Regions from separate parts of the Bacillus stercoris genome, predicted to be linked through region 1. Evidence: riboswitches for the same ligand, from Rfam matches in the RefSeq annotation. Region 1 holds a riboswitch; the other holds the start of a gene.
What was found. A riboswitch is a leader RNA that binds a small molecule or an ion and turns the genes downstream of it on or off. The one in region 1 is predicted to bind S-adenosylmethionine.
Positions count from the first base shown of each region.

Region 2: another riboswitch for S-adenosylmethionine. It lies ahead of QA442_RS14105 (phosphoadenylyl-sulfate reductase); the one in region 1 lies ahead of metN (methionine ABC transporter ATP-binding protein MetN).

Region 1 covers NZ_CP121861.1:1,031,846-1,036,415, forward strand. Annotated here, with positions in the region: gene QA442_RS05345 (toprim domain-containing protein) at 1-240, shown strand, start outside; gene QA442_RS05350 (thioredoxin family protein) at 242-562, shown strand; gene QA442_RS05355 (SCP2 sterol-binding domain-containing protein) at 669-1,013, shown strand; SAM riboswitch class I at 1,128-1,234, shown strand; gene metN (methionine ABC transporter ATP-binding protein MetN) at 1,340-2,365, shown strand; gene metP (methionine ABC transporter permease MetP) at 2,358-3,026, shown strand; gene metQ (methionine ABC transporter substrate-binding lipoprotein MetQ) at 3,040-3,864, shown strand; gene QA442_RS05375 (carboxymuconolactone decarboxylase family protein) at 4,205-4,570, shown strand, end outside.
Region 2 covers NZ_CP121861.1:2,712,693-2,717,262, reverse strand. Annotated here, with positions in the region: gene QA442_RS14120 (dihydroorotate dehydrogenase) at 1-32, shown strand, start outside; gene pyrF (orotidine-5'-phosphate decarboxylase) at 1-720, shown strand; gene pyrE (orotate phosphoribosyltransferase) at 717-1,349, shown strand; SAM riboswitch class I at 1,495-1,600, shown strand; gene QA442_RS14105 (phosphoadenylyl-sulfate reductase) at 1,763-2,464, shown strand; gene cysP (sulfate permease) at 2,476-3,540, shown strand; partial or broken gene sat (sulfate adenylyltransferase) at 3,589-4,570, shown strand, end outside.

The DNA.
Region 1 (4,570 bases):
GAGGAATTGGCTGACGAGCTTTATGATAAAGACGTCTATATATTAGTTGATGCTGATGAATCAGGCGAGAAATTGAGAAAACAGCTGAAGCGTGAATTTAATGAAGCCTGCCATCTCCATATCGACAGAGCCTATAAGGAAGTAGCGGCTGCGCCCAGGCACCATGTCGCCTCTGTATTGCTGCGTGCGAATCTGAATGTCCATACTATTTTTCTTGAAAGAAAGTCCCGAGGTGTATAGCATGAAAGAACTCCAAGAACACGAACTTGATCACATTGAAGATGATGTGTACCTTCTATATTTATATACTCCGTTTTGCGGCACCTGCCAGCTTGCAAGCAAAATGCTGACAGTGGTGAAAGAAATGCTGCCTGATGTCGCCTTCTATCAAAACAATGTCAATTACTCTCCGACATTTGCAAAAGCATATCAAATTGAAAGCGTCCCTTGTTTTCTGCTGTTTAAAGGCGGAAAGGTGGTCGAAAGAGGATATGCGTTTCATTCCGTTTCTTATTTATATGAGCTGATCAAACAAAAATCATCTTCCGCATCCCAATTATGACATATTTCTCAGCATATCCAACGAAATTGTCGTTCGTTTTATAAAGGGGTTCTTGCGACAGAGAGAGAAATGTGTATGTATGACCAACAAATAGGAGGTTGTACATATGGAGAAAGCGGAAGTTTTAGAAGATGAGTATCAGCATCTGTTTTTAAAACCCCTTTTGAATGCCTCAACATTGCTCATTACCTTTCAAGGAGAAGCAGAAGCCTTAACCGTCTCAATAAACGAACAGGGAGAAATGAAAAAAGTTTCTCCGCCCCAAACGTCCAACCTGACCTTTTACGGAAACCAAACGGAAATTATTGATTTATTGCACGGAGATATTTCCCTTCAGCACTTGATTCAGAGCGGAAGCCTCAAAGTAAAGGGGTCATTCAGGGCCCTGTTAAAGCTAGAAGCCATTCTCTGGCTGACAAATGGATTTTTTCAGAGGATTTCAAAGAATTGAAAAATAATAAATTATTATAATAGTAAAAGTTGTCATCATTTATTTTATTGACATTTAATCATTCGCCGTGCTATTCTACATTAAGAATTTCCGGACGAAAAAGACTATATATTTCTCTTATCAAGAGAGGTGGAGGGAAGTGCCCTATGAAGCCCGGCAACCATCAACGCTGTTGAAATGGTGCCAATTCACACGAAGCGTTCAGCTTTGAAAGATGAGAGAAAGGCATTTTATATAAGCCTTTCTGCTCAAGTGTGCAGAAAGGCTTTTCTTTTGCAGAAAAAACCGGAAGATTTCTTAGAATAGTGTTAAGGCAGGTGATTGCTTTGATCAATCTTCAGGATGTTTCAAAAGTTTACAAGTCGAAACATGGAGATGTCAATGCTGTCCAAAATGTCTCGCTTTCCATTAAAAAAGGTGAGATTTTTGGAATTATAGGATATAGCGGAGCTGGTAAGAGTTCCTTAATCCGTCTGCTGAACGGCCTTGAGAAACCAACCTCAGGAACCGTGGAAGTGGCGGGAACAAAGATTAATGAAGTAAATGGACGCGGTTTAAGAAAAGCACGCCATGAGATCAGTATGATTTTCCAGCATTTCAATTTGCTTTGGTCGCGGACTGTCAGAGATAATATCATGTTTCCTTTAGAAATTGCCGGGGTGAAAAAGAGCGAGCGGATCAAGCGCGCCAATGAACTGATTAAACTGGTAGGTTTAGAAGGAAAAGAAAAATCATATCCATCCCAGCTGAGCGGCGGTCAGAAGCAGCGTGTCGGAATTGCCAGAGCGCTTGCAAACAATCCGAAGGTTCTCCTTTGTGACGAAGCGACATCAGCATTAGATCCGCAAACGACAGATTCAATTCTGGATCTATTGTCCGATATTAATGAAAGACTCGGTTTGACGATTGTGCTAATTACGCACGAAATGCATGTCATCCGCAAAATCTGCAACAGAGTCGCCGTCATGGAAAACGGTAAGGTGGTCGAAGAAGGCGAGGTTCTCGACGTCTTCAAAAATCCAAAGGAACAAATGACAAAACGATTTGTTCAACAGGTGACAGAGCCAGAAGAAACGAAAGAGACGCTTCAGCACCTTCTTGATGACACAGCATCAGGAAAAATGGTTCAGCTCACATTTGTCGGTGAGTCAGCTGAACAGCCTCTGATTACAGAGATGATCAGAAACTTCAATGTCAGCGTCAATATTCTGCAAGGGAAAATTTCGCAGACGAAGGATGGAGCTTACGGTTCACTGTTCATCCACATTGACGGAGACGAGGAAGAAGTGCAAAACGTGATCCGGTTCATTAATGACAAACAGGTGAAAGCAGAGGTGATCACGAATGTTTGAAAAATACTTCCCGAACGTTGATTTAACTGAATTATGGAACGCGACATATGAAACACTTTATATGACGCTGATTTCTTTACTGTTTGCTTTTGTCATCGGGGTCATCCTCGGCTTGCTGCTCTTTCTGACGAGCAAAGGAAGCCTCTGGCAGAATAAAGCGGTCAACTCTGTGATTGCTGCCGTTGTTAACATATTCAGATCGATTCCGTTCCTTATTTTAATTATTTTACTATTAGGGTTTACGAAGTTTTTAGTCGGCACGATCTTAGGGCCAAACGCCGCATTGCCGGCGCTGGTCATCGGCTCGGCACCGTTTTACGCACGTCTTGTTGAAATCGCGCTGCGTGAGGTGGATAAAGGTGTGATTGAAGCCGCTAAATCAATGGGCGCGAAAACGTCTACGATCATTTTCAAAGTGCTGATTCCGGAATCAATGCCGGCTCTTATTTCTGGCATTACGGTTACAGCCATCGCTTTGATCGGCTCAACGGCAATTGCCGGAGCCATTGGTTCAGGAGGCCTTGGAAACCTTGCGTACGTAGAAGGATATCAGTCTAATAACGCTGATGTTACCTTCGTTGCTACTGTGTTTATTTTAATCATCGTATTTATTATTCAAATCATCGGTGATTTAATAACAAATATTATAGACAAACGATAAGGGAGGATTTACATTGAAAAAGCTATTTTTGGGTGCATTACTGCTTGTATTTGCAGGAGTTATGGCTGCCTGCGGTTCGAATAACGGCGCTGAATCCGGCAAGAAAGAAATTGTCGTTGCAGCAACGAAAACACCGCATGCGGAAATTTTAAAAGAAGCTGAACCATTGCTGAAAGAAAAAGGCTATACGCTGAAAGTGAAAGTGCTTAGTGATTACAAAATGTACAATAAAGCTTTAGCTGATAAAGAAGTGGACGCGAACTACTTCCAGCACATTCCTTACCTTGAGCAAGAAATGAAAGAAAACACAGATTACAAACTTGTGAATGCCGGCGCTGTTCACTTAGAGCCATTTGGTATTTACTCTAAAACATACAAATCACTGAAAGACCTTCCAGACGGTGCGACAATCATTCTGACAAACAACGTTGCTGAACAAGGCCGTATGCTTGCAATGCTTGAAAACGCTGGATTAATCACTCTTGATTCTAAAGTGGAAACCGTTGACGCAACATTGAAAGACATTAAGAAAAACCCGAAAAACCTTGAATTTAAAAAAGTAGCGCCTGAATTAACGGCAAAAGCATATGAAAACAAAGAAGGAGACGCGGCCTTCATCAATGTAAACTATGCGATTCAAAATAAATTAAATCCTAAAAAAGATGCAATTGAAGTAGAATCAACGAAAAACAACCCATATGCTAACATCGTCGCAGTGAGAAAAGGCGAAGAAGATTCTGCAAAAATCAAAGCGCTGATGGAAGTTCTTCACTCTAAAAAGATCAAAGACTTCATCGAGAAAAAATACGACGGAGCTGTGCTTCCTGTATCTGAATAAGTCTGAAACCCCGGATGAGAAATCCGGGGTTCAATTATTGACAAAGCCCTAAAACGATATTCGTTTTAGGGCTTTGTCCTCTTTTCAGCGTGAGTGAAAACCCTTGAAGTCTAGGAAGGACGAGCATAGGAGCGGACATTCACAGGATGTGATGACGACGGCGTTTAGGCAGGACGCCTGAGAATTTAGCCGTTGATCCACTTCGCATTGAGCACCAACGCGCAAGTCTGACAACGAATGCGAAGGTTTGCTGACACGGTGAAACCCCCGGGTGAGAAATCCGGGGTTTTTTCGCGTATTTTCCCAAAAGCTGCTCATAATAAAAAGGAATGTTAAACAGATGGAGGGATTTTCTTTGAATCAAGACAGAGGAAGCATGAAGGACGCGCTAAAACAATATAAACATGGTTTAGGCACATTTGAACAAAAGATGCCGCTGATGGGAAGGAAATTTAACGAGTTTACTGAACAGTGCTTTGCCGGGAATTCTCTGACTGAAAGAGAAAAACAGCTGATCGCCCTCGGAATCGCGATCAATGCTCAGGACGAATATTGCATGATCTATCATACAAAAGGCTGTCTTGATCAGGGAGCGACAGAAGAAAACATTCTCGAAGCCGTCAGTGTGGCAGCGGCATTTGGAGGCGGCGCGGCCTTCAGTCAAGGCGTGACAGTTGTCCAGCAGTGCATTGAGGAATTCGGAAAC
Region 2 (4,570 bases), 1.7 Mb from region 1:
ATGAAAAACAACCTGCCCATCATCGCGCTTGATTTTGCATCAGCTGAAGAAACACTTGCGTTCTTAACGCCTTTTCAGCAAGAACCGTTATTTGTAAAGGTTGGAATGGAGCTTTTTTACCAAGAAGGACCATCTATCGTGAAACAGCTAAAAGAAAGAAACTGCGAGCTGTTTTTGGATCTAAAGCTTCATGACATTCCGACCACTGTAAACAAGGCGATGAAGCGTCTTGCCAGTCTCGGCGTAGACCTCGTCAATGTTCATGCGGCCGGGGGCAAAAAAATGATGCAAGCAGCTCTTGAAGGCTTAGAAGAAGGTACGCCGGCGGGGAAAAAACGCCCGTCACTTATTGCGGTAACCCAGCTGACAAGCACATCTGAACAAATCATGAAGGATGAACTGCTGATCGAAAAGCCTCTGATCGATACGGTTGTGCACTACAGCAAACAGGCGGAAGAAAGCGGACTGGATGGAGTGGTCTGCTCTGTTCATGAAGCAAACGCCATTTACCAAGCAGTGTCGCCTTCATTTCTGACTGTCACTCCAGGGATCAGAATGTCAGAGGATGCTGCGAATGACCAAGTCCGCGTGGCGACACCTGCAATTGCAAGAGAAAAAGGTTCATCAGCGATTGTAGTAGGACGCTCGATTACAAAAGCGGAAGATCCGGTAAAAGCCTATAAGGCTGTCAGACTTGAATGGGAGGGAATCAAATCTTGAAACAAATCATCGCAAAACATCTATTAGACATCCAAGCAGTATTTTTACGTCCGAACGAGCCGTTCACATGGGCAAGCGGCATTTTATCACCAATCTACTGTGACAACCGCCTGACGCTATCTTTCCCAGAGGTCAGAAATGATGTCGCCTCAGGCATCAGCAAGCTTGTCAAAGAGCATTTTCCCGAAGCTGAAATGATAGCAGGAACAGCAACTGCGGGTATTCCTCATGCTGCTCTGGCGGCTGACCGTTTGAATCTTCCGATGTGTTATGTGAGGAGCAAGCCGAAAGCGCACGGAAAAGGCAATCAGATTGAGGGAGCTGTGCAGAAAGGGCAAAAAACGGTCGTTATTGAAGACTTAATCTCCACAGGAGGCAGCGTGCTTGAAGCTTGTGTAGCTTTACAAGCGGCTGGCTGTGAGGTGCTTGGTGTCGTCTCAATCTTTACGTACGGACTTCCCAAAGCAGAAGAAGCCTTCGCAAAGGCAGAACTGCCATACTACTCATTAACTGATTACGATACGCTCACAGAGGTCGCACTTGAGAACGGAAATATTCATTCAGATGATCTAAAAAAGCTGAAAACATGGAAACGAAATCCCGAGTCAAAAGATTGGTTTAAAAAATAAAAAATAAATTCCAACGATGTAAAGAGGCTTCAAAGCCTTGCTGTACTTAAAAACAGGCCATGAGGCCTGTTTTTTTATTAATCCTATAAAAAAAGTCGGGTTGACTTATGTTAGAATTGTGCTAAAATTTACTACAAATCTGAAAAACTTATCAAGAGCGGCTGAGGGACTGGACCTATGAAGCCCGGCAACCTGCATAGTTTGTAAGGTGCTACTTCCAGCAAAATGAATTCCATTTTGAAAGATAAGGGCTACATGCTGTTCCTGTCTTTCTTTCCGCCGGATTGAAAGTTTTTTATTTTAAGAGGCAAAAAGGCTGTTTGAAATCACCAGCCAAGAATCACATTACAATTGGGAAAAGACAACCGGCAGGAAGCTACTGTTTGTTTGTCTCCGAAAGGAGGAAAGAAGAAATGTTAACGTATGATAATTGGGAAGAACCAACGATTACATTTCCGGAAGACGATCCTTATAAAGGAGCGCTGTCAGTTTTAAAGTGGGCATACGGCCATTACGGCAACCAGCTTGTTTATGCCTGCAGTTTCGGAATTGAGGGAATCGTTTTGATTGACTTAATTTATAAAGTGAAAAAAGACGCAGAGATTGTGTTTCTTGATACAGGACTTCATTTTAAAGAGACCTATGAAACAATTGAACGAGTGAAAGAGCGTTATCCAGGTCTTAACATCATCCTGAAAAAACCAGACCTCACCCTTGAGGAACAAGCCGAAGAATATGGTGACAAACTGTGGGAAAGAGAGCCGAATCAGTGCTGCTACCTTAGAAAGGTCGTTCCTTTAAGAGAGGCGCTTTCAGGACATCCAGCCTGGCTTTCCGGTCTGCGCCGTGATCAAGGGCCAAGCCGTGCCAATACGAATTTCTTAAACAAAGATGAAAAATTCAAGTCAGTAAAAGTTTGCCCGCTCATCCATTGGACTTGGAAAGACATTTGGAGATACACATCACGGAATGAACTGGACTACAATCCGCTTCATGACCAAGGATACCCAAGTATTGGCTGCGCGCCTTGCACTGCTCCCGCTTTTACCGCAGAGGATCTGCGTTCAGGCAGATGGAATGGTATGGCGAAAACAGAATGCGGACTGCATGAATAAGGAGCTGCAAAATGGAACTAGCCGCTATTTTATTTAGCTTGTTTTTCGCGATGAATATTGGTGCAAGCGGCGCTGCAGCTTCGATGGGAGTTGCTTACGGCTCTGGAGCCATCAAAAAGAAAACTTACGCTTTGATCCTATGCGCAGTCGGTGTCTTGGCCGGGGCGGTCATTGGCGGAGGCGAGGTCGTAAAAACAATCAGCTCTGGCATTATCCCCGAACAGACGATTACACTGACGATTGTTTGCATCATTATTGGAGCTGCTGCGCTGTCGCTCTTTACGGCAAATCTGCTCGGCATTCCTTTATCGACAAGTGAAGTGACGGTCGGCGCGGTTGTCGGCGTGGGAGTGGCTTATAAAGTATTGTTGGTGAATAATCTTCTGATCATTGTGACATTTTGGGTTTTTGTCCCGCTGTTCGCTTTTGGCTTCACCTATTTCGTATCTAAGCTGTTTCGTTATTTTAAGATTGAAGTGAAATCTTCTAAAAAGCAAAAAATCCTCGGCATTGTTTTGTTAGTTGCCGGATTTTTCGAAGCATTCTCTGCCGGCATGAATAATGTGGCGAATGCCGTTGGCCCGTTAGTGGCTGCCGGTGTGCTTGATGTCGTAAAAGGGACCTTGTACGGAGGAGCTTTTGTTGCGCTCGGCGCACTGTTATTAGGTCGGCGTGTATTAGAAACAAACGGGAAGAAAATTACGAGATTTTCAAAAGGAGAAGGCATTCTCTTATCCGGCACAGGAGCGGGACTGGTAATAATCAGTTCTGTATTTGGGATGCCGGTGCCCTTGGCGCAAGTCACGTCATCGTCTATTATCGGCATAGGCATGGCAAAAAACGGTCCGAACGTGTTCCATAAACAAGTTGTTCAAACGATGCTGAAGGTATGGATCGTATCGCCGTTTTTATCTTTATCGATTTCTTATCTGCTTGTATCCTTGTTTTTAAAAGCGGATTATTATTCGATCTTTATCATGGTAAGTGTGCTTTTAGCGGCGGGCGGTGCCGTAAGCCTGACAAAGGCCATTCGTAAAGAGAGACGCTCAGTCCACGAACAAGGCGGGGGAATCTGAACATTAATCTGAGTAATTTTATAAGTTAACTAGGAGGAGATGGATGTTATGAGCTTAGCACCACACGGAGGTACATTAGTAAACAGAGTAGATGAATCATATGATGTGAGCAGCATTCAAAAAGAAATTGAACTTGATTTAATTTCTTTCGCGGATTTGGAATTGATCGGTATCGGCGCATACAGCCCGATTGAAGGTTTCTTTAATGAAAAAGATTACGAATCTGTTGTCGAAAACATGCGTCTTTCTTCCGGCGTTATCTGGTCTCTTCCAATCACACTTCCGGTCGATGCGCAAAAAGCAGCGGAACTGTCAGTTGGCGAAACGGTAAAGTTAACGTATGAAGGAGACACATACGGCGTTATCCAAATCGAAGACCTGTATGTGCCTGACAAACAAAAAGAAGCTATCAATGTGTACAAAACGGATGAGCAGGAGCATCCGGGTGTTAAAAAACTGTTCAGCCGCGGCAATACATATGTCGGCGGACCGATCACGTTGATTAAAAAAGCTTCAAAACAGTTCCCTGAGTTTACTTTTGAACCTAAGAGAAACAAGACGCCAGTTTGCTGAAAAAGGCTGGGAAACGATTGTCGGCTTCCAAACAAGAAACCCTGTTCACAGAGCGCATGAATACATTCAAAAAACGGCTCTTGAAACAGTAGACGGCTTGTTCTTGAATCCGTTAGTAGGTGAAACAAAATCCGATGACATCCCAGCTGATGTACGGATGGAAAGCTACCAAGTTCTTCTTGATCATTATTACCCGAAAGATCGCGTGTTCCTTGGTGTCTTCTTGGCGGCGATGCGTTATGCAGGCCCGAGAGAAGCAATTTTCCACGCGCTTGTCAGAAAGAACTATGGCTGCACACATTTCATCGTTGGCCGTGATCATGCAGGTGTAGGTGACTATTACGGAACATACGAAGCACAGGAGCTGTTTGACACATTCAAACCTGAAGAACTCGGGATTACACCGCTGAAATTCGAGCACAGCTTCTTCTGTAAAAAATGCGGAAATATGGGAACA